DNA from 2 places in the Streptomyces sp. NPDC046805 genome. Region 1 is predicted to be linked to the other one. Evidence: riboswitches for the same ligand, from Rfam matches in the RefSeq annotation. Region 1 holds a riboswitch; the other holds the start of a gene.
The links. Region 1 has a riboswitch for glycine ahead of gcvP (aminomethyl-transferring glycine dehydrogenase). Riboswitches for the same ligand answer to the same signal wherever they lie in the genome.
Positions count from the first base shown of each region.

Region 2: another riboswitch for glycine. It lies ahead of gcvT (glycine cleavage system aminomethyltransferase GcvT); the one in region 1 lies ahead of gcvP (aminomethyl-transferring glycine dehydrogenase).

Region 1 is NZ_JBEYYC010000015.1:179,289-190,105, reverse strand. Features, by position in the region: gene ABZ910_RS18630 (DUF881 domain-containing protein) at 1-764, shown strand, start outside; gene ABZ910_RS18625 (small basic family protein) at 761-1,093, shown strand; gene ABZ910_RS18620 (DUF881 domain-containing protein) at 1,099-2,151, shown strand; gene ABZ910_RS18615 (FHA domain-containing protein) at 2,282-3,172, shown strand; gene ABZ910_RS18610 (MerR family transcriptional regulator) at 3,212-3,949, shown strand; gene ABZ910_RS18605 (bifunctional nuclease family protein) at 4,036-4,509, shown strand; gene ABZ910_RS18600 (MerR family transcriptional regulator) at 4,769-5,446, shown strand; gene ABZ910_RS18595 (DNA polymerase IV) at 5,560-7,044, shown strand; gene ABZ910_RS18590 (PRC-barrel domain-containing protein) at 6,966-7,337, opposite strand; glycine riboswitch at 7,456-7,551, shown strand; gene gcvP (aminomethyl-transferring glycine dehydrogenase) at 7,726-10,611, shown strand; gene ABZ910_RS18580 (TOBE domain-containing protein) at 10,687-10,817, opposite strand, start outside.
Region 2 is NZ_JBEYYC010000005.1:203,446-214,262, reverse strand. Features, by position in the region: gene ABZ910_RS08680 (hypothetical protein) at 1-475, opposite strand, end outside; gene ABZ910_RS08675 (AMP-binding protein) at 577-2,004, opposite strand; gene ABZ910_RS08670 (hypothetical protein) at 2,096-3,181, opposite strand; gene ABZ910_RS08665 (L-serine ammonia-lyase) at 3,618-4,985, opposite strand; gene glyA (serine hydroxymethyltransferase) at 5,079-6,356, opposite strand; gene gcvH (glycine cleavage system protein GcvH) at 6,371-6,748, opposite strand; gene gcvT (glycine cleavage system aminomethyltransferase GcvT) at 6,912-8,039, opposite strand; glycine riboswitch at 8,183-8,294, opposite strand; gene ABZ910_RS08645 (AAA family ATPase) at 8,471-9,172, shown strand; gene ABZ910_RS08640 (enhanced serine sensitivity protein SseB) at 9,216-10,007, shown strand; gene ABZ910_RS08635 (enhanced serine sensitivity protein SseB C-terminal domain-containing protein) at 10,180-10,817, shown strand, end outside.

The DNA.
Region 1 (10,817 bases):
GCGAGGGCGGCATGCCGAAGACCCTCCGGGCGAAGCTCGGCCTGGCCTCCGGTCTGGTGCTCGCGGGGCTCGTCGTGACCGTCGGGGCGGCACAGGCGCGCGTGGCGGCCCCTGGAGTGGCCAAGGAGCGGCAGGAGCTCATCGACCGCATCGACCGCGAGACGGCGTCGGCGGATCGTCTGGAGGGCAGCGTCGACAAGCTGCGCAACGATGTCGGCGCCCGCCAGCGGGCGGCGCTGAAGAAGAGCGGCGGCAGCGAGCGGGCGGCGGATCTGGTGGGCGTCCTGTCCGGCGCGACGGCGGTGCACGGCCCCGGTGTGAAGCTCGTCGTGAACGACGCGAAGGAAGCCACCACGGGCGGCGACGGCACCAACCCCCGGGAGACCGCCGATTTCTCCGACAACGGCCGGGTACGCGACCGTGACATGCAGCGGGTCGTGAACGGGCTGTGGGCTTCGGGGGCCGAGGCCGTCTCCATCAACGGGCAACGGCTGACCGCCCTGTCGGCGATCAGGGCCGCGGGTGACGCGATACTGGTCGACAACAAGCCGCTGGTGCCGCCGTACACGGTGCTTGCGGTGGGGGACGGGGGCAGGTTGAGCACCAGGTTCCAGAACAGCGCCGACGGGCTGTATCTGCACGCCCTTGAGGACAACTACGGGATCCGGACCGCCATCTCCACGGAGAGCGACCTCCGGCTGCCCGCCGCACCGAGTGTGATCGTACGTACAGCACAACCGAGCACTGAGAAGGGCACATCGTGATCGCCGTACTGGGCCTCGTCGTGGGAGTCGTGGCCGGCCTGTTGGTCCGGCCTGAGGTTCCCGCGGTCGTCGAGCCGTATCTGCCGATCGCCGTCGTCGCGGCGCTCGACGCCGTCTTCGGCGGCCTGCGGGCCATGCTCGACGGCATATTCGACGACAAGGTCTTCGTGGTCTCGTTCCTGTCGAACGTCGTCGTGGCCGCCCTCATCGTGTTCCTGGGCGACAAGTTGGGCGTGGGGGCGCAACTGTCCACGGGCGTCGTGGTGGTGCTCGGTATCCGCATCTTCTCCAACGCCGCGGCGATCCGCCGGCACGTGTTCCGGGCGTGAGATCCATGAGCAACGAGGACGAGCGGCCGGAGAAAGAGCAGCCGGAGAACGAGCGGTACGAGAACGAGCAGCCGGGGAGCGAGCGACCGGAGAACGAGCGGTCGGAGAGCAAGCAGCCGGAGAACGAACGGTCGGAGACCAACCTGCGCAGGGAACTCCCTGCCGAGGTGCGCCCGTCGGCTCCCGAGGCCGAGCAGGATTCCGAGCGCGCGCCCGAGCGGAAGCCCGAGCACAAGCCCGACCACAGACAGCACAAGCCCGAGCACAAGCACGGGCACAAGGCAGAACCCGCGCCAGAGCCGACGCCGACGCCCACGGATGAGCCCGAGTCCGCGCTGACCGGCCGCCAGCGGCTGGCCAAGGGACTGTGGCCGCCGCGGGTCACCCGGGCCCAACTCATCGTCGCCCTGCTGCTGTTCGGCCTCGGATTCGGCCTGGCCGTGCAGGTGGCGTCGAACAGCGACAGCGACAGCGCGCTGCGCGGCGCCCGTCAGGAGGATCTTGTCCGTATCCTCGATGAACTCGACGACCGTACTCAGCGTCTTGAGGATGAGAAGCAGGGGCTCGAAAAGCAGAGTCAGGAGCTGAAGAGCAGCTCCGACCAGGCCGCCGAGGCCCGCAAGCAGACGGCCGAGAAGGAGAGGCAACTCGGCATTCTGGCGGGCACCGTGGCCGCTCAGGGGCCCGGCATCACCATGACGATCGACGACACGAAGGGGAGAGTCCGGGCGGACATGCTGCTCGACGCGATCCAGGAACTGCGCGCCGCCGGTGCGGAGGCGATCCAGGTGAACGGCGTACGGGTCGTCGCAGGTACGTACCTGACGGACTCGGGCCACAGCGTGAGCGTCGACGGGAACAAGATCAGGGCTCCCTATCGTTTCAAGGTCATCGGCAAGCCGCAGGACCTCGAACCGGCGCTCAACATCCCTGGAGGTGTGGTGCAGACTCTTGAGAAGGAGCAGGCCACCGTGACCGTCGACGGTTCTACCAAGATCGTCATTGAGGCCTTGCGACGGGCGAAGCAGCCTGACTACGCTCGATCGTCCTCGCAGTGAACCGGCGGTGCATGAGGGGCGTCCTGGAGGGGCATGAGGTTGCGGGGGGTCGGCGCACCGAAGAGGTGGTGCGTGGTGGAAACTGTCTGGTGGATACGGACGTTGTGAGGATGTCCGGGTCGGCCGGTGTATGGAATCAGGGTTCGTCCTGCCCCACGGGCGGGTCTGTTTCGGTCAAGGGGAATCGCCCGTGAAGTTGTTTGGGAAGTTGTTCGGCAAGAGCGCGCGAGAGGACGGCGACAACGCCACCGCTCGTCATGGCGCACAGCCCGACGCAGAGGGTCGGCGCCCGCTGTTCCGTGACGAGGTCGCTCGTCCGGGCGGTGGCATTTCGGGAGGTCAGGGCGCGCCGTCTGTTGACCCTGCCCAGTCCGGCGGCATAGGTTTCGGGCAACCGTCAACCTCAAGTGCGGGTGGAGGGTTTGGCTCCGACCCGTACGCGTCCAATGCCCCGGCGGGGCAGCCGCGGCAGGAGGATCCGTCCATGTCGGCCCTGGTGTGTACAAGGTGCGGCAACCGCAACGCGGAGAACGCCCGCTTCTGTTCCAACTGTGGTGCGCCGCTGCGTGCCGGTGCGGGCGCGGAGCGTCCGTCCGAGACGACGTCCACGATCTCCATCTCCGGGATCGAGGCCTACGACTCCGAGGTGACCGGCCAGACGGCGGCGCCGATGCTGTCCCCCGAGGCGCAGGCCGCCGTCGACGCGCTGCCGCTGGGCTCGGCGCTGCTGGTGGTCCGCCGCGGACCGAACTCCGGCAGCCGCTTCCTGCTGGACGGCGATCTGACCACGGCCGGGCGTCATCCGCAGAGCGACATCTTCCTGGACGACGTGACTGTCTCGCGAAGCCACGTGGAGTTCCGGCGTCACGAGGACGGCTCGTTCACCGTGGCCGACGTGGGCAGTCTGAACGGCACGTACGTCAACCGCGAGCGGATCGACCAGGTCGCTCTGTCGAACGGTGACGAGGTGCAGATCGGCAAGTACCGGCTGGTCTTCTACGCGAGCCGGCAGGGCATCTGACCCCCCGGACTCCGTCCGAGGGGACACCAGGGAAGGTCCATGCTTCAAACACCGAGCGGCGGTGCCGGGAACGGTACCGCCGCCAGGGACAGTGGGCTGATGAGTATCGGCACGGTGCTGAACGTGCTGCGCGGCGAGTTCCCCGAGGTCACCATCTCCAAGATCCGCTTCCTGGAGTCGGAGGGGCTCATCGAGCCGCAGCGAGCCCCCTCGGGGTATCGCAAGTTCAGCGCCGGCGACGTCGAGCGCCTCGGTCACGTCCTGAGGATGCAGCGGGACCACTATCTGCCGCTCAAGGTGATCCGCGAGCACCTCGACGCCGTGGAGCGCGGTGAGGCCGTACAGCTGCCGGCCGTGGGGCGTCAGCGCGACGGCCGGGCCGCCGCCGAGCCGCCGGAGGTGCCCACGGCGGCCCGGATCGGGCGGGAGGAGCTGCTGGCGGCCGCCGAGATCGAGGAGAGCGCCCTCGACGAGTGGGAGTCGTACGGGCTCATCGCTCCGCTGGAGAGCGGGGCGTACGACGCCGAGGCGGTCACCGTGGCCTCGCTCGTGACCGCGCTCGGGCGGTTCGGGATCGAACCGCGCCACCTTCGGGTGATGAAGGCGGCAGCGGACCGCGAGGCCGGGCTCGTCGACCAGGTGGTGGCCCCCCTGAAGCGCCACCGCAATCCGCAGACCAGGGCCCATGCCCAGGACCGTACGAAGGAACTGGCCGCCTTGACCGTCGAGCTCCACGCGGCCCTGGTGAAGACCGCGCTCGGCGTGCGCCTGCCCTGAACGGGACGGGTGTGACGGGGGCCGGATCGGCCACCCGTTCCCTGCCCGACTACCCAAACGTCCCGAGCACGGCCTAGGGTTGCTGTGTGAACGAGCTCGATGTCGTAGGTGTCCGGGTCGAAATGCCCTCCAACCAACCGATCGTGCTCCTGCGTGAAGTGGGAGGCGACCGGTACCTCCCCATCTGGATCGGCCCCGGGGAGGCGACGGCGATCGCCTTTGCCCAGCAGGGCATGGCCCCCGCACGACCGCTGACCCACGACCTCTTCAAGGACGTGCTGGAGGCCGTCGGGCAGGAGCTCACCGAGGTGCGCATCACAGACCTGCGTGAGGGCGTCTTCTACGCCGAGCTGGTGTTCGCCAGCGGGGTCGAGGTGAGTGCCCGTCCGTCCGATGCCATAGCGCTGGCCCTGCGCACCGGAACGCCGATCTACGGCAGTGACACGGTGCTCGACGACGCGGGCATCGCGATTCCGGATGAGCAAGAGGACGAGGTGGAGAAGTTCCGCGAGTTCCTCGACCAGATCTCGCCCGAGGACTTCGGCACCAGCAGTCAGTGAGACGCGCGGACGGCCCGGCGGACGAGAGGTCCGTGCCGGGTCGGTCCGGCCTGTGACGGAACGGAGTGCGGCAAATGCCAGCGGCCAGTGAGAGCGTCCTACGGCTCTCCACGAGAGCATTCGGCTAGCCTTTCCCCGCGGTGGGGCACGGAAAACCACTCCTAGGGTGATTATCACTCGGCGTGGCGAGTGTGGCGATCGTTGACGCACCCCTGGTGACTGCCTACCGTCGAGAAGCAGGTCAAGGACGGAGGTCGGCGTGAGAAGCAGCGGCGACGGTACGGGTGGGGGTGCCCCCGGTTTCGGGGAGAGCGGCCCGTACCCTCCCTCAAGCTCTCGGCTCCGCTCGAACGGGGGGTACGCCCATCCCGGCAGCGCGACCGATCACGCTCCGCAGCGGCCGACGGTCGTGCCGAGCAGCGGAGGGGATGCGTCCATGGCATCCGAACAGATCGGCTACCGCGGGCCCACGGCCTGCGCGGCGGCCGGCATCACCTACCGGCAGCTCGACTACTGGGCCCGCACGGGCCTCGTCGAGCCGAGTGTGCGGCCCGCCTACGGGTCGGGTACGCAGCGTCTGTACAGCTTCAGGGACGTCGTCGTCCTGAAGATCGTCAAGCGCTTCCTGGACACCGGGGTGTCCCTGCAGAACATCCGCACCGCCGTCCAGCATCTGCGCGAACGCGGCTTCAGCGATCTGGAGCGCATGACGCTGATGAGCGACGGCGCCACGGTCTACGAGTGCACCTCGCCCGACGAGGTCCACGCTTTGCTGCAGGGCGGCCAGGGCATCTTCGGGATCGCGGTGGGCGTGGTCTGGCGGGACGTGGAGAACGCGCTGTCCCAGTTGCACGGGGAGCGCATCGACACCGGGGAGACCCTCGTCGGGCGCAACCCCGCGGACGAGCTTGCGCGGCGCCGCAACCGGGCCGTCTGAGCAGTAGCCCTCCGGTGAACGTGAACAGCAGCCCTCCGGTGTGACGGGCCGCCGCGCGCGTGCCGTGTGCCGCGCGCGGGGCATTGTCAGTGGCGTGGTGCAGCATCGGAGTTGTGAGAAACGCGCCCACGATCCTGCATCTCGACATGGATGCCTTCTTCGCCTCGGTGGAGCAGGCGTCCAAGCCGAGCCTGCGTGGGAAGGCCGTCGTCGTGGGCGGACTCGGACCGCGCGGGGTGGTGGCCACCGCGTCGTACGAGGCCAGGGTCTTCGGAGTCCACTCGGCGATGCCCATGGCCCAGGCACGCCGGCTGGCGCCGAACGCCGCCTATCTCGTGCCCCGCTTCGGGGTCTACCGATCGATCAGCGAGCAGGTGATGGCGCTGCTGCGGGAGCTGTCGCCGCTGGTGGAGCCGCTGAGCCTGGACGAGGCGTTCGTGGATCTGGAGGCCGGGGGAGCGGCCCGGGACGAGGAGTCGGCCCGGCTGGCCGGAGTGCGGCTGCGCGCGGACATACGCGCCGTCACGGGGCTCACGGGCTCGGTGGGGCTCGCCGCGTCCAAGATGCTCGCTAAGATCGCCTCGGAGCAGGCCAAGCCCGACGGACTGGTGCTGATCGAGCCGGGCACCGAGCGGGCCCTGCTCGCGCCCATGTCGGTGCGGACGCTGCCGGGAGTGGGGCCGGCGACCGGCGACCATCTGCGGCGGGCCGGGATCACGACGGTCGGCGAACTCGCCGAGGCGGGCGAGGACGAGCTCGTACGGCTGCTGGGAAAGGCGCACGGGCACGCGTTGTACGCCATGGCGCAGGCGCACGACGAGCGGCCCGTGGTGGCCGAGCGCGAGGCCAAGTCGGTGTCGGTCGAGGACACGTACGACGTGGACATCCACGACCGGGTGCGTGTGGGGCTGGAGGTGCAGCGGCTCGCGGACCGCTGCGTGCGAAGACTGCGCGGGGCCGGGCTGTCCGGGCGGACCATCGTGCTCAAGGTGCGGCGGTACGACTTCTCGACGCTGACCCGGTCGGAGACGCTCCGTGGGCCCACGGACGATCCGGCGGTGGTGCGGGAGGCGGTCGCGCGGCTGCTGGACGCCGTGGACACGACGGGGGGAGTGCGCCTGCTGGGTGTGGGCGTCTCGGGACTCGCCGACTACACACAGGAGGACCTGTTCGCGCAGGCCGCGGGCGAGCGGGCGGACGTGGCAGCCGAGGAGGGCAAGGAAGGCGAGGCAGGCAGGGACGGCAGGGAGGCCGTGGTGGAACCCGTCGAGGAGCGGACGGGGAGCGTCGAGCGGCACTGGGCCGCCGGGCACGACGTGCGGCACAGCGCGTACGGGCACGGCTGGGTGCAGGGCAGCGGCTTGGGCCGTGTCACCGTGCGCTTCGAGACACCGGACTCGGCACCCGGGCGCGTACGGACTTTCCGCACAGCCGATCCGGAGCTCGAACCGGCGGATCCGCTGCCGTTGGTGTCGAGGACTCCGGAGGGGGCCGGGGGTGCGGAGGAAGTGCCGGGGCCTCAGACCTCGTCCGTGCCCGCGAGCTTGCCGAAGTCGTGGTCCGGGACGGAGGGAGGTGCGGCCACGTCGAGGCCGTAGTGGTGGTAGAGCTGGAGTTCCTGTTCCGGGGAGAGGTGGCGACCCACGCCGAAGTCGGGGGCGTCCTTGATGAGGGCCCGCTCGAAGGGGACGCGCAGGGCACCCTCGATCAGCTCGCTCGGTTCGAGGGGGACGAAGGCGTCCCGGGAGAAGAGGCCGGTCCGTATGGCCGCCCACTCGGGCACGCCGGTGGCGTCGTCGAGGTACACCTCGTCGATCGTGCCGATCTTGGTGCCATTGCGGTCGAACGCCTTGCGGCCGATCAGGTTGCGCGGATCGATGTCGGTCTGCACGGGCCCTCCTCTTGGTCGCAGGCGAACCATCCGTCAGCACTACGAAAGAGCACATTCGGCAACCCGGCCACTCGAAGCGGCCGGCGTTGAGCTCGCTGGTAGTCTGGCAAGCGGCTGCTGACCCCGTGCGGGAGAGTCCTCCGGGCATCGCCGGAGGCGCCGAAGGAGCAAATCCTCCCCGGAATCTCTCAGGCCCACGTACCGCACGGACGAGGTCACTCTGGAAAGCAGGGCGGGTGTCGACGGCTTCCGCTCTCACCGACGGTGAAAGCCGGAGCCCTCGGGCCCCCGGTGAAGCTCTCAGGTCGAGATGACAGAGGGGGAGGCCGTCGGGGTACCCGCGCCGGGGTGCCCCTCGAAGGTCGCGTCAGACCAGGAGGCCTCCGCAATGACCGCCCCTCGCATTCCGCTCACCGAGCTCGAACACGGCATTCCCTTCGAGCAGCGCCACATCGGACCCGACCAGGAGGCGCGGGCCAAGATGCTCGCGCAGGTCGGGTACGGGTCGCTCGACGAGCTCACCGCCGCCGCGGTTCCGGATGTGATCAAGAACGCCGACGCGCTGGACCTGCCGGGCGCGCGCACCGAGCCGGAGGTGCTCGCCGAGCTGCGCTCCCTCGCCGACCGCAACCAGGTCCTCGGCTCGATGATCGGCCTCGGGTACTACGGCACCTTCACGCCGCCCGTCATCCTGCGCAACGTCATGGAGAACCCGGCCTGGTACACGGCCTACACGCCGTACCAGCCTGAGATCTCGCAGGGCCGTCTGGAAGCCCTGCTGAACTTCCAGACGATGGTCGCCGAGCTCACCGGGCTGCCCACCTCCGGTGCCTCCCTCCTCGACGAGGGCACCGCGGCCGCCGAGGCCATGGCGCTGTCCCGGCGCATGGGCAAGAACAAGAAGGGCCTCTTCCTGGTCGACGCGGACGCGCTGCCGCAGACCGTCGCCGTCATCCAGACCCGCGCCGAACCGACCGGCGTCGAGGTCGTCGTCGCCGACCTCAGCGACGGCATCCCGGCCGAGCTCGCCGAGCGCGAGATCAACGGCGTGCTGATCCAGTACCCGGGCGCCTCCGGTGCCGTACGCGACATCAAGCCGGTCATCGACCGGGCGCACGAGCTCGGCGCGCTCGTCACCGTCGCCGCGGACCTGCTCGCGCTCACCCTGCTGACCTCGCCCGGCGAGCTGGGCGCGGACATCGCCGTCGGTACGACGCAGCGCTTCGGTGTGCCGATGGGCTTCGGCGGGCCACACGCCGGCTACATGGCCGTGCACGAGAAGTTCGCGCGCAGCCTGCCCGGCCGCCTCGTCGGCGTCTCCGTCGACGCCGACGGCAACAAGGCCTACCGCCTCGCTCTGCAGACCCGCGAGCAGCACATCCGCCGGGAGAAGGCGACCAGCAACATCTGCACCGCGCAGGTCCTGCTGGCCGTCATGGCCGGCATGTACGCCGTCTACCACGGCCCCGAGGGCCTCAAGGCCATTGCCCGGCGCACCCACCGCTACGCCACGATCCTGGCCGCCGGGCTCGCCAAGGGCGGCGTCGAGCTCGTCCACGGCGCCTACTTCGACACCCTGACCGTCAAGGCCGAGGGCCGGGCCGCCGAGATCGTCGCCGCAGCGCGTGAGGGCGGCGTCAACCTGCGCCTCGTCGACGCCGACCACGTGTCCGTCGCCTGCGACGAGACCACCGACCGGGCCGCGTTGGAGGCCGTCTGGGCCGCGTTCGGCGTCGAGGGCGACATCGAGGCGCTGGACGCCGTCACCGAGGACACCCTCCCGGACGCGCAGCTGCGCACCGACGACTACCTCGCCCACCCCGTCTTCCACCAGCACCGCTCCGAGACCGCGATGCTGCGCTACCTGCGCAGGCTGGCCGACCGCGACTACGCGCTCGACCGCGGCATGATCCCGCTGGGCTCCTGCACCATGAAGCTCAACGCGACCACGGAGATGGAGCCCGTCACCTGGTCCGAGTTCGGGCAGATGCACCCCTTCGCGCCCGCCGAGCAGGCCGAGGGCTACCTCACGCTCATCCGTGAGCTGGAGGAGCGGCTCGCCGAGGTCACCGGGTACGACAAGGTGTCGCTCCAGCCGAACGCCGGTTCCCAGGGCGAGTTCGCGGGTCTGCTCGCCGTGCGCGCCTACCACCGCGCCAACGGCGACGAGCAGCGCACCGTCTGCCTCATCCCGTCCTCCGCGCACGGCACCAACGCGGCCAGCGCCGTCATGGCGGGCATGAAGGTCGTCGTCGTGAAGACCGCCGAGGACGGCGAGATCGACGTCGAGGACCTGCGCGCCAAGATCGAGCAGTACCGCGACGAGCTCGCCGTGCTGATGATCACCTACCCGTCCACGCACGGTGTGTTCGAGGAGCACGTCGCCGACATCTGCGCCCAGGTGCACGAGGCCGGCGGTCAGGTCTACGTCGACGGCGCCAACCTCAACGCCCTGGTCGGCCTCGCCAAGCCGGGCCACTTCGGCGGCGACGTCTCCCACCTGAACCTGCACAAGACGTTCTGCATCCCGCACGGCGGCGGCGGTCCGGGCGTCGGCCCGGTGGCCGTACGGTCGCACCTGGCGCCGTACCTGCCGAACCACCGGCTGCAGCCGGAGGCCGGGCCGGAGACGGGTGTGGGACCGATCTCGGCCGCTCCCTGGGGCTCCGCGGGCATCCTGCCGATCTCCTGGGCGTACGTCCGTCTCATGGGCGGCGAGGGGCTGAAGCGGGCCACGCAGGTGGCCGTGCTCTCCGCCAACTACATCGCCAAGCGCCTGGAGCCGCACTACCCGGTGCTCTACACCGGCCCCGGCGGTCTGGTCGCGCACGAGTGCATCATCGACCTGCGCCCGCTGACCAAGGCGACCGGCGTGAGCGTCGACGACGTCGCCAAGCGGCTCATCGACCACGGCTTCCACGCGCCGACGATGTCCTTCCCGGTGGCCGGCACGCTGATGATCGAGCCGACCGAGTCCGAGGACCTGACCGAGCTGGACCGGTTCTGCGAGGCGATGATCGCCATCCGCGCGGAGATCGAGAAGGTCGGCTCCGGCGAGTGGCCCGCGGACGACAACCCGCTGCGGGGCGCCCCGCACACCGCGGCGGCGCTCGGCGGCGAGTGGGCGCACGCCTACAGCCGTGAGGAGGCCGTCTTCCCGGCCGGTGTCGCGGCCGCCGACAAGTACTGGCCGCCGGTGCGCCGTATCGACCAGGCCTTCGGCGACCGGAACCTGGTCTGTTCCTGCCCGCCGCCGGACGCGTACGAGGACTGAGCGCGCCCCGCATGACATGCCTGAGGGCTCCCACCCGGTCCGGGTGGGAGCCCTCAGGCGTCTCCGTATGTTCCCTTACGCCGTCTCGAGCGACACCTCGGTCGACTTGATCAGCGCGATGACGGGGGAGCCGACGGACAGGCCGAGGTCGGTGGCCGACTCCTTGGTGATGGCCGAGGTCAGCTCGCCGCCGCCGAAGGCGATCT
Region 2 (10,817 bases), on a different contig from region 1:
TCTCGAAGACGTGGTCGATGCCGTCGGTGAGCGAGGCGAGCTTGCTGTCGACGGTGCGCGGCTTCGCGACGTACGTCCCCTCGACGGCCGCCACCAGATCGGTGAACGCGTTCGTCCCCACCCGCACCAACTCGCGTGCGGCGAGGGCCCGGTAGTCGTAGGGAAGGGACACGCTGTCGGACAGCACGATCTCCGTGAGGAGGCTCCGGTAGCGGTCGGCGTTCAGCGCGTCACGGGCCAACTCCAGGGAGAGGTACGGCTCCTCGGCTCCGGGCTGGTGGAGCCAGCTCTGGCCGTAGGGGGAGACGAACGTGCACACCTGCCGGAAGACGGCGTACGCCGCCTCGTCGCCGGTGATGTGGCGGACGACGGGCTCGTGCAGCACGCGAGGCCCCTGCCCCTCCGTGACCACCGGAACGAGGTCCGGAGTCACCCGGAACAGCTTCTGCGCGTCGCGCACAACGGAATCGATCATGATGTGGCCTCGCTGTCTGTCATCGAGGTGGCCTCGCGGACTGGGACGGTCATGGGGTGACTTCGCGGACTCGGACGGTCATGAGGTGACTTTGTGGACTGTCATGAGGTGACTTCGCTTCGGAAGCGGGCGAACTTCGCTCCCTCCTGCTCGAAGACGCACTCCTCCCAGGCCACCTCGACGGGCACGGGCATGCCGGCCGCGATGTCGTCGCGCACCTTCGCTCCCAGCGCCGCCCGCTCGGCGGGCGTCAGGCCTGCACGCGACTGGACGCGGACGAGGAACGAGCGGGGCTCTCGCTGGGTGAGCTGGTATTCGAGGAGACCGGGGTTCTTCTGGAAGAGGTCCATGTAGCGGGTCGGCGACAGCTTCTGCCCGTCGCCGAGCCGGAAGACGATCGTCGTACGGCCGCGCAGCTCGTCCAGGACCGGGCCCGGGGCGCCGCAGCCACAGGTGTTCCGCGACATGCGCACCATGTCGCCCACCCGGTACCGCACGAGAGGCATGCAGCGGTTGCTCAGCGACGTGACGGCCAGTTCCCCCGCCTCCGTGCCGTTCTCGCTGCCGCTCTCGGAGCCTTCTCGGCCGGCCTGCGGCACGACCTCGAACCGCTCGTGCAGGGACTCGTCCAGATGGATCGTGCCGTGGTCGCACTCCGAACCCAGGTAGCCCGCCTCGCTGATGCCGTACGAGCTGATGACCTGCGCCCCGAAGTACTCCTGGAAGCGTTTGCGCAGGGTGTCGGTGAGCATCGCGCCGCCGGACACGCCGAAACGCGGTGCGCAGGGCGCCGGCCGTCCCTCGCGGGCCCAGTGGTCCAGCAGGACGGTGAAGAGGTTCGGCTTGGAGGAGACGGCCTCCGGGTTCAGCAGCTCCAGCATCGCGGTCATGCGGGCCAGGGACTCGGGGTCCCCGGTGTCGACGTGCCAGATCAGCTGGAGCCCGACGAGGTCCAGCGGGTCGGTGAAGAACAGGCCCGCGCCGAGGGAGGGGTTGTCGGTCAGCGTCACGGAGAACACCGGCCGGTCGCCCAGACCCCGGATGCGGGCGCGCACGGCGACCTTGATGATGTTGAGGCTCTGGTACTGCGCCATGTACGGGGGGCTGTACACCACGGTCAGGGGCGCCCCCGACGTCCCTGAGGTCTGGTCCCCGTAGGCGAGGGTCGACTCCGCGGCCGTGTAGTCGAAGGGCTCCGCCGTCGTACGCAGCACAGAGCGGCTCAGTGTGGGCAGGCTGCCGAAGGCCTCGGCGGCGTAGGGCGCGCCCTGGTAGACGGGGTGCCGCGAGACCTGGGTCCGGTGCTCGGGGCCCCAGGTGAACGAGCGGACCGGGTGCCCTTCGGTGGAGCGGACGAAATCGTCCAGGCACCGGCGCACGTACGAGGTGTGACTGCGGGTTTCCCGCTCGTTGTCCGGGTCGTAGGAAAGAGCCGGGTACTCGGCGTGGAAGTCGTCGACGGGGATCCGGCGCCGTTCGTCCGGCGGTGCGAAAAAAGACGCGTGCGGTGCGCTGGGGGATTCATGCACGGGACGGTCGTGCCTCCTTTTCGGGCTGATCCTTTTCCGCTCTGTCCCTTTGACTCGATCCTTTTGGCTCGCGCCCTTGACTCGGCCCTTTTCAGGCGGGAGTTGTCGTCAGCCGCTCGCAATGTCCCGGACCCGAATGTCCCGGGTCGGGGTTCCCTGGCTTGTCGAGGTGCTCAAGGCGTTTGATTTCGCGGGCCAGCGCATCCATGTGACGGTGTTCCGGAATGCGGAGCTCCGCCATTCCTCCGTCGCCCGCCAACAGGACCTCCAGCTGGGCGAAGAGTGCCTCTCGCAGCTGGTTTCCGACGATCCGGAAGGACCGTTCCGCCAGGCCGCCCCCGATGTGCACCGAGTGGGAGTTCTTGTGGTCCGGGACCAGGCCGAAGCCGGACTCGAAGGCCAGGGTCACCCGCACCCCGGAGTGGAAGCCGACCTGCGCGAATCGGTATCGGAAGGACGACCCGTAGGGGATCGCGCCCCGCGCGAGCTGCCGTTGGGCGCCGAGGCCGGCGAAGGCGAAGCCCGCCGCGTCCGCGAAGGCGATGGCGCCGCGCATGGACGCGTGCAGCCGGATGTGGGGCAGCTTCTCGCCGCGGGTGTCGACGCGCAGGTCGGGGGGCGGGCCGGGGCGGGCGGTGGTGAGGTAGGCGGCGTAGGCGCGGGGAGGGAGGACGGAGCGCAGCAGCGTCATCAGGTGGAACCACTCGTAGCCGACCTCGCCGTACCCGGGGTCGGTGAACCGGCCGCGGGCCTCGTCGAGGCGCCGGTTCTTGGTGAACTCGACGGTCACGGAGGCGATGTCCTCGGGGCGGCCGCCGGCGCGCACGGCCCGGGCGAACAGGCGTACCGCCTGGCTGTGGGCGTAGACGTCGTTGACCATGACCCGGGCGCGCGGATGCTCTTCCCGGACGCCGCTCAGGGCCTGGATCTCCCCCGCGGAGCAGGCCGGTTTCTCCAGCAGGACACGGGCGGCGGGGTCGGCGCCGAGGATCTGGCGCAGCACGGTGAGGTGGGTGGAGGTGGGCGTCGCGACGATCCAGGCGTCCGGCCGTAACCGGGGGCGCAGGTCCCGCACGTCCGGGGAGTCGGCCGGCTCCCGCCGGTCCACGGTGACGACGTCGTGTCCGGCCCCGCGCAGGTAGGTGACGTACCGGGAACCGATGGTGCCGGTCCCCACCACGGTGAATCTCAAGGAAGCCCCCGTGCGTCGTGCGGCGATGGAGAACGCGTGAGCGCGGGATTCTCCGGATGGGAAAGGTGTCAGCCCCACCCGGAGAACCGGAATCAGTTCCGCCGATTTCAGGCGCTGACGCTGCGCACGATCTTCTTGATGGTCACGGCATACCTCCCCTCGACGGGTGGTTTTCCGACGCCGGGGATCCTAAAAGGGAGGTGAAGGGAAATGCAATGAGGCTTCGACCGAGTGTGACGTGGACCACACTTGAATAGGGAGGGTTTGAAAGGCGTGCGAGCGCAGAATCGAGCGCATTTTCCTGTCGCTCTGCGCCGGCACCTTTTGGGTTACTCGGTGGGAGTATGGAACGACATGCTCTCCCACCCTTTTCGCATTCTTGATGCGGTGAGAGGTTTTCCCCCGGAAAGGGCTCGCCCCGTCAGCACTCGATGATGTTGACGGCCAGCCCGCCGCGCGCCGTCTCCTTGTACTTCACGCTCATGTCCGCACCGGTCTCCTTCATGGTCTTGATGACCTTGTCCAGGGACACCTTGTGCGAACCGTCGCCGCGCATCGCCATCTTCGCGGCCGTGACCGCCTTCACCGCGGCCATGCCGTTGCGCTCGATGCACGGGATCTGGACCAGGCCGCCGACCGGGTCGCAGGTGAGGCCGAGGTTGTGCTCCATGCCGATCTCGGCGGCGTTCTCGACCTGCTCGGGGCTGCCGCCCAGCACCTCCGCGAGGGCGCCCGCCGCCATGGAGCAGGCGGAGCCGACCTCGCCCTGGCAGCCGACCTCGGCCCCGGAGATGGAGGCGTTCTCCTTGAAGAGCATGCCGATGGCGCCGGCCGCGAGGAGGAAGCGGACCACGCCCTCCTCGTCGGCGCCCGGCACGAAGTTGATGTAGTAGTGCAGGACCGCCGGGATGATGCCGGCCGCGCCGTTCGTCGGGGCGGTGACGACCCGGCCGCCCGCCGCGTTCTCCTCGTTGACCGCCATCGCGTAGAGCGTGATCCACTCCATCGCGTGCGCCAACGGGTCGCCGTCGGCGCGCAGTTGGCGCGCGGACACGGCCGCGCGGCGGCGCACCTTGAGGCCGCCCGGCAGGATGCCCTCGCGCGACATGCCGCGCGACACGCACGCCTGCATGACCCGCCAGATGTCCAGCAGCCCCTCGCGGATCTCCTCCTCGGTGCGCCAGGCCCGCTCGTTCTCCAGCATCAGCGAGGAGATCGACAGGCCCGTCTCCTTCGTCAGGCGCAGCAACTCGTCGCCCGTGCGGAAGGGGTACTTCAGGACCGTGTCGTCCAGCACGATGCGGTCCGCGCCGACCGCGTCCTCGTCCACGACGAAGCCGCCGCCCACCGAGTAGTACGTCTTCGACATGACCTCCGCTCCGGAGGCGTCGTACGCCCAGATGGTCATGCCGTTCGCGTGGTACGGCAGCGCCTTGCGGCGGTGCAGGACCATGTCGGCGTCGGAGTCGAACGCGATCTCGTGCTTGCCGAGAAGGCTGAGCCGGCTCGACTTCCTGATCTGCTCCACCCGCTCGTCGGCCGTCTCCACGTCCACCGTGCGCGGCGAGGAGCCCTCCAGGCCGAGCAGCACCGCCTTCGGGGTGCCGTGGCCGTGGCCCGTGGCGCCCAGGGAGCCGTACAGTTCACAGCGCAGCGATACGACGGACTCCAGCAGATCCTCGTTGCGCAGCCGGCGGGCGAACATGCGCGCCGCGCGCATCGGGCCGACCGTGTGGGAGCTGGACGGGCCGATGCCGATCGAGAACAGGTCGAAGACCGAGATGGCCACGGGGTGACTCCTCACATACGGGTGGTGCAGGGTGCGGGGTGCCGCGCCCACATACGAGTGTGCGCGACACCGCCGCAAAAAGGGACTACGGAACTACTGGCCCAGACCGGGGTACAGCGGGTGCTTGTCGGCCAGGGCCGTGACCCGGGCCTTCAGGGCGGCCGCGTCGGCCTCCCCGAAGGGGGAAGGCGCCTTCAGCGTCTCGGCGATCACGTTCGCGACCTCGGCGAAGTCCTCGGCCGTGAAGCCGCGGGTGGCGAGGGCGGGCGTGCCGATACGCAGGCCCGACGTGACCATCGGCGGGCGCGGGTCGTTGGGGACCGCGTTGCGGTTGACCGTGATGCCGACCTCGTGGAGGCGGTCCTCGGCCTGCTGCCCGTCCAGCTCGGAATCGCGCAGGTCGACCAGGACCAGGTGCACGTCGGTGCCGCCCGACAGGACGTTCACGCCGGCCTCGCGGGCGTCGGCCGCCGTCAGCCGCTCGGCGAGGATCTGCGCGCCCTCGACCGTACGGCGCTGGCGCTCCTTGAAGTCCTCGCTCGCCGCGACCTTGAAGGAGACCGCCTTGGCCGCGATCACGTGCTCCAGGGGGCCGCCCTGGAAGCCCGGGAAGACGGACGAGTTCAGCTTCTTCGCGAAGTCCTTCTTGGCGAGGATGATGCCGCCGCGCGGGCCGCCCAGCGTCTTGTGGGTGGTGGAGGTGACGACGTCCGCGTACTCGACCGGGTTCGGGTGCAGCCCGGCCGCGACCAGACCGGCGAAGTGCGCCATGTCGACCCACAGGTACGCCTCGACCTCGTCGGCGATCCGGCGGAACTCGGCGAAGTCCAGCCGGCGCGGGTACGCCGACCAGCCCGCGATGATCACCTTCGGGCGGTGCTCCTTGGCGAGCCGCTCGACCTCGGCCATGTCGACCAGGCCGGCCTCGTCCACGTGGTACGCGACCACATTGAACTGCTTGCCGGAGAAGTTCAGCCGCATCCCGTGGGTGAGGTGGCCGCCGTGGGCCAGGTCCAGACCGAGGATGGTGTCGCCGGGCTTGGCCAGCGCGAAGAGCGCGGCCTGGTTGGCGGAGGCGCCCGAGTGCGGCTGGACGTTGGCGTACTCGGCGCCGAACAGGTCCTTGACCCGGTCGATGGCGATCTGCTCGGTGACGTCGACATGCTCGCAGCCGCCGTAGTAGCGGCGGCCCGGGTAGCCCTCGGCGTACTTGTTGGTGAGGACCGAGCCCTGCGCCTCCATGACCGCGACCGGAGCGAAGTTCTCCGAGGCGATCATCTCGAGCGTGGACTGCTGGCGGTGCAGTTCGGCGTCGACCGCGGCTGCCACGTCCGGGTCGAGTTCGTGCAGGGGCGTGTTCAGAATCGACATACGGCTACGACTCCTCAGCCGGCGATGTGGGCGTCGTACTCGTCGGCGGAGAGCAGGTCGGCCGGCTCCTCCGTGACGCGTACCTTGAACAGCCAGCCGCCCTCGAAGGGGGCGGAGTTGACCAGCGACGGGTCGTCGACCACGTCCTCGTTGATCGCGGTGACCTCGCCGGAGACGGGGGAGTACAGGTCGCTGACCGACTTGGTGGACTCCAGCTCACCGCAGGTCTCGCCCGCGGCCACCGTGTCACCGACCGCCGGAAGCTGGACGAAGACGACATCGCCGAGCGCGTTGGCCGCGTGCTCCGTGATGCCGATCGTCGCCACGCCGCTCTCGGCGGCCGACAGCCACTCGTGCTCCTTGCTGTACCGCAGGTGCTGGGGGTTGCTCATGGCCTGAATTCTCCTGTACGCGGGGGAGTGCTGATGACGGGGGACTGCGGAAGGCGCAGATGGGCAGGGTGAGGCGCCCGGTGATGTGCCCGGCATCACAGCCGGGGCGGGCGCCGGACCGGGGCCCGGGCCCTCGACGCCCGGGGCCCTGCCGGTTCAGTCTCTACTTCTGGCGCTTGTAGAAGGGGAGTGCCACGACCTCGTACGGCTCGTGGGTGCCCCGGATGTCCACGCCCACGCCCGCCGTGCCCGGCGCCGAGTGCGCCGCGTCGACGTACGCCATGGCGATGGGCTTGCCCAGCGTGGGGGAGGGGGCGCCCGAGGTGACCTCGCCGATCGTCTCGCCGCCGGCGACGACGGCGTACCCGGCGCGCGGGACGCGGCGGCCCTCGGCGACCAGGCCGACCAGGACGCGCGGCGGGTTCGACTCGGCGCGGGACGCGGCCTCGGTGAGCGCCTCGCGCCCCACGAAGTCGCCCTCCTTCTCGAACTTCACCACCCGGCCGAGCCCGGCGTCGAACGGGGTCAGCGAGGTGGTCAGCTCGTGCCCGTACAGCGGCATACCCGCCTCCAGGCGCAGGGTGTCGCGGCAGGACAGGCCGCAGGCGACCAGGCCGACGCCCTCGCCGGCCTTGGTCAGCGCCTGCCACAGCTCGACGGCGTGTTCGGGCTTCACGAACAGCTCGAAGCCGTCCTCGCCGGTGTAGCCGGTGCGCGCGATCAGCGCGGGGACACCGGCGACGGTGCCGGGCAGACCGGCGTAGTACTTGAGGCCGTCGAGGTCGGCGTCGGTCAGTGACTTGAGGATGCCGGGGGACTCGGGGCCCTGGACGGCGATCAGCGCGTAGGCGTCGCGGTCGTCGCGGACCTCGGCGTCGAAGCCCGCGGCACGCTCGGTCAGCGCGTCCAGCACGACCTGGGCGTTGGAGGCGTTGGCCACGACCATGTACTCGGTCTCGCCGAGCCGGTAGACGATCAGGTCGTCCAGGATGCCGCCGTCGGCCCGGCAGATCATCGTGTAGCGGGCACGGCCCACACCGACGGAGGCGATGTTGCCGACCAGGGCGTAGTTCAGCAGCTGCGCCGCTTGCGGGCCGGTGACGGTGATCTCGCCCATGTGGGAGAGGTCGAACAGACCGGCCTTCGTGCGGACGGCGATGTGCTCGTCGCGCTCGGAGCCGTAGCGCAGGGGCATGTCCCAGCCGGCGAAGTCGGTCATCGTCGCGCCCAGCGAGCGATGCAGCGCGTCGAGCGCGGTGTGGCGGAGCTGATGGGATTCGGTGCTGCTCATCGGTCGTTCTCCCAGGGCATGACAGGCAAGGTCGTTCCTCCCCATCTGTCATCGGAACCTGAGAGGTTCGCCATGATCCCCGGAGGGCACGGCTTGCACCTTGGGTGGAGCCGCTGACGCAGCGGCCCGCTTTTCAGATGTGCCTCGCCCGCGCGGTAACGGTGCCTGAGAGATTCAAGGGAGGGACTTGCTCCTTCGGCGCCCTGGCGCGGCGCCTCGGGGAAGCGCCGCCGGGGACTCTCCCGCGCGGATTCAAACGGCCGGTATGCAGTTGGCGGCCACATCATTACACGCCGCGTGGCCGAACGGCAGGCCGGATCCGTAACCGGTCTGTGGCAGTTCCGGCACGAAAACACGAAGCGCCGGGCATTACCTTCTCTTTACACTTGGCGGGCAGGGGACCCCAGACCCCCAGGGGAGGGACGATCACGGTGAACAGGACCACGGTGTACGCCACGACGACGGGGATCACGCTGTCGAAGCGGTCCGCGGCCCCGGCCCGCGAGCGCCGCGGACCGGGCCCGGCGCCGGTCGTCCGGGACCTGCGCGACCGCGCCGGCCGGAGCCCGTACGGCCTGCTCTTCGGGCCTGCCGACCTGGTGGTGGTCACCGGCCTGCCCGGCAGCGGCAAGTCCACGCTGATGACCCGCGCGGTCCGGGCGACGCGCATCGACTCCCAGGACACCCGTGACCGCTGGGACGCCCGCATGCCCCGCCTCCTCCCCTACGCCGTCTACCGCCCCCTGGTCCGCCTCGCCCACTACGCCGGACTGCGCCGCGCCCTGCGCTCCGGCGAGGGCGTCGTCGTCCACGACTGCGGCACCCAGGCCTGGGTGCGCGACTGGCTGGCCCGAGCGGCCCGCCGCCGGGGCGGCACCCTGCACCTGGTGCTCCTCGACGTGCCCCCGGACGCGGCGCGGGAGGGCCAACGCGCGCGCGGCCGCAGCGTCTCCCGCTACGCCTTCCTGCGCCACCGCAGGGCCGTCACCCGCCTTCTGCGCGCGGTGGAGCAGGGCGACCTTCCCGAGGGCTGCGGTTCGGCGGTGCTCCTGGACCGCGACGCGGGCGACGTGCTGCGGCGCATCGCCTTCACGGACCGGGACGACCGGCGGGCATGCGCATTCACCCGTTAGCCTTTCAGCCACACCAGTGGTTCCCAGCAGGCGGTAGAGGCAGATGGACTTCCCGGCGGACATTCCCGCGGACTTCCCGGCACAGGCACACCCGCATCCGCACGGCGGATGGCCCGGCAACGAACTCGAGGAGGTCCTGTCGGCGTCCCTCGGTGTCCCGGCGGCCGGCGGCCGGATCGTCGAGGTGCTGGGCCGCAGCTTCGTCTGGGTTCCGCTGCCGGGCGGCGGCGGCCCGCACAGCGGCCCGCTCGACCTGCCCACGATGGACATCGACGGCCAGGTGTTCGTCCCGGTCTTCAGCTCCGAGGAGCAGTTCCGCCAGGTGGCCGGCTCCCACATGTCGTACACCATCGCGCCCGCCGTGGAGTTCGCCCGCGGCCTGCCGCCGCAGGTGGGCATGGCCATCAATCCGGACGGCGTGGTCGGCATCCCGCTGCCGCCCGACGCGGTGGCCGAACTCGGCCGAGGGGGCCGCAGCGAGCTCGACGGCCCCACCGGCGGCGCCCGGGTACGCCTCTTCGAGCCGGACTGGCAGGAGGAGCCGGTCGACTTCCTGTCCGCCGCCTCGGCCGAGTTCGCCGAGACGGGCGTGGTCGTCACGGCCCGCCGCTGCCTGGCCGCGATCGAGACGGCCGACCCGGTGATGTTCATCGGCGTGGAACTCTCCCAGTGGGAGGGCGACTTGCGGGAACGCCCGCTCGACGCCCTGGGCAGGGCACTGGCCAAGGCCCCGGCGCCGTGGCCGGTCAACCTGGTCCTCCTGGACGTGGCCCAGGACCCGGTGGGGGAGTGGATGAAGGCCAAGGTCAGGCCCTTCTACCAGCACGGCCACTGACAACTGACCGCAGAGCAGCCGACCCAGGGGCGCGGGGAACTGCGCGACCAGCCACGACGGACCCGCACCCGCCGACGCGCAGTCAGCCCCCGCCTCGGAGGCGGCCGCTGTCGGCGAAGCCACTTAAGCTGGTTTCATATCGTGGGCGACTTTTCGAGGGGCGGTACAACAGGTGAGCCCGAGCGGCAGCGACACCGCGACCGGACAGGTCGAGCACATGCTGCGCCAGGTGACGCCGGGGCGTTACGACGCCTACGAGGCGCTCCTCCGCGCGCTCGCGACCCCCTCGTCCGGCCAGATCTGGATGCTCCTCTGGCACGGCCAGGCCGGCTCCCCCGACGCCCAGTACGGGAACATGGAGATCGACGGCCACGGCTACGCCCCCTGTGTCACCTCGGCCCAGGAGCTCTCCGCCAGCGGCTGGAACCGGTCGTACGAGGTGGTCGACGGGCTCGACGTCGCCCGCACGCTCTACCCGGACCACTACGGCATCTGGCTCAACCCGCACACCCCCGGCGGCGGCGTCGGCATCCCCTGGCTCGACCTGCGGCGCATCGCCACGGGCCTGGACCGCCAGCCCGCAGGACCCCTGAGCATCTCCGAACCCGGCGTCGAGATCCCCCAGTTCTACGCCCTGCTCGCGCAGAACGCCCACCGCACGCCCGCGATCCGCTCGCTGCGCCGCGCCTGGGTGCAGCCGGCCCTCGGGACGCCGTACCTCGCCATCGGCCTGGACGTGTACGACACGTCGCCGGCCGCCGTCGACTCGGTGCGCGCGATGATGCAGCAGTCCGTCGTCGCCGTCCCGGA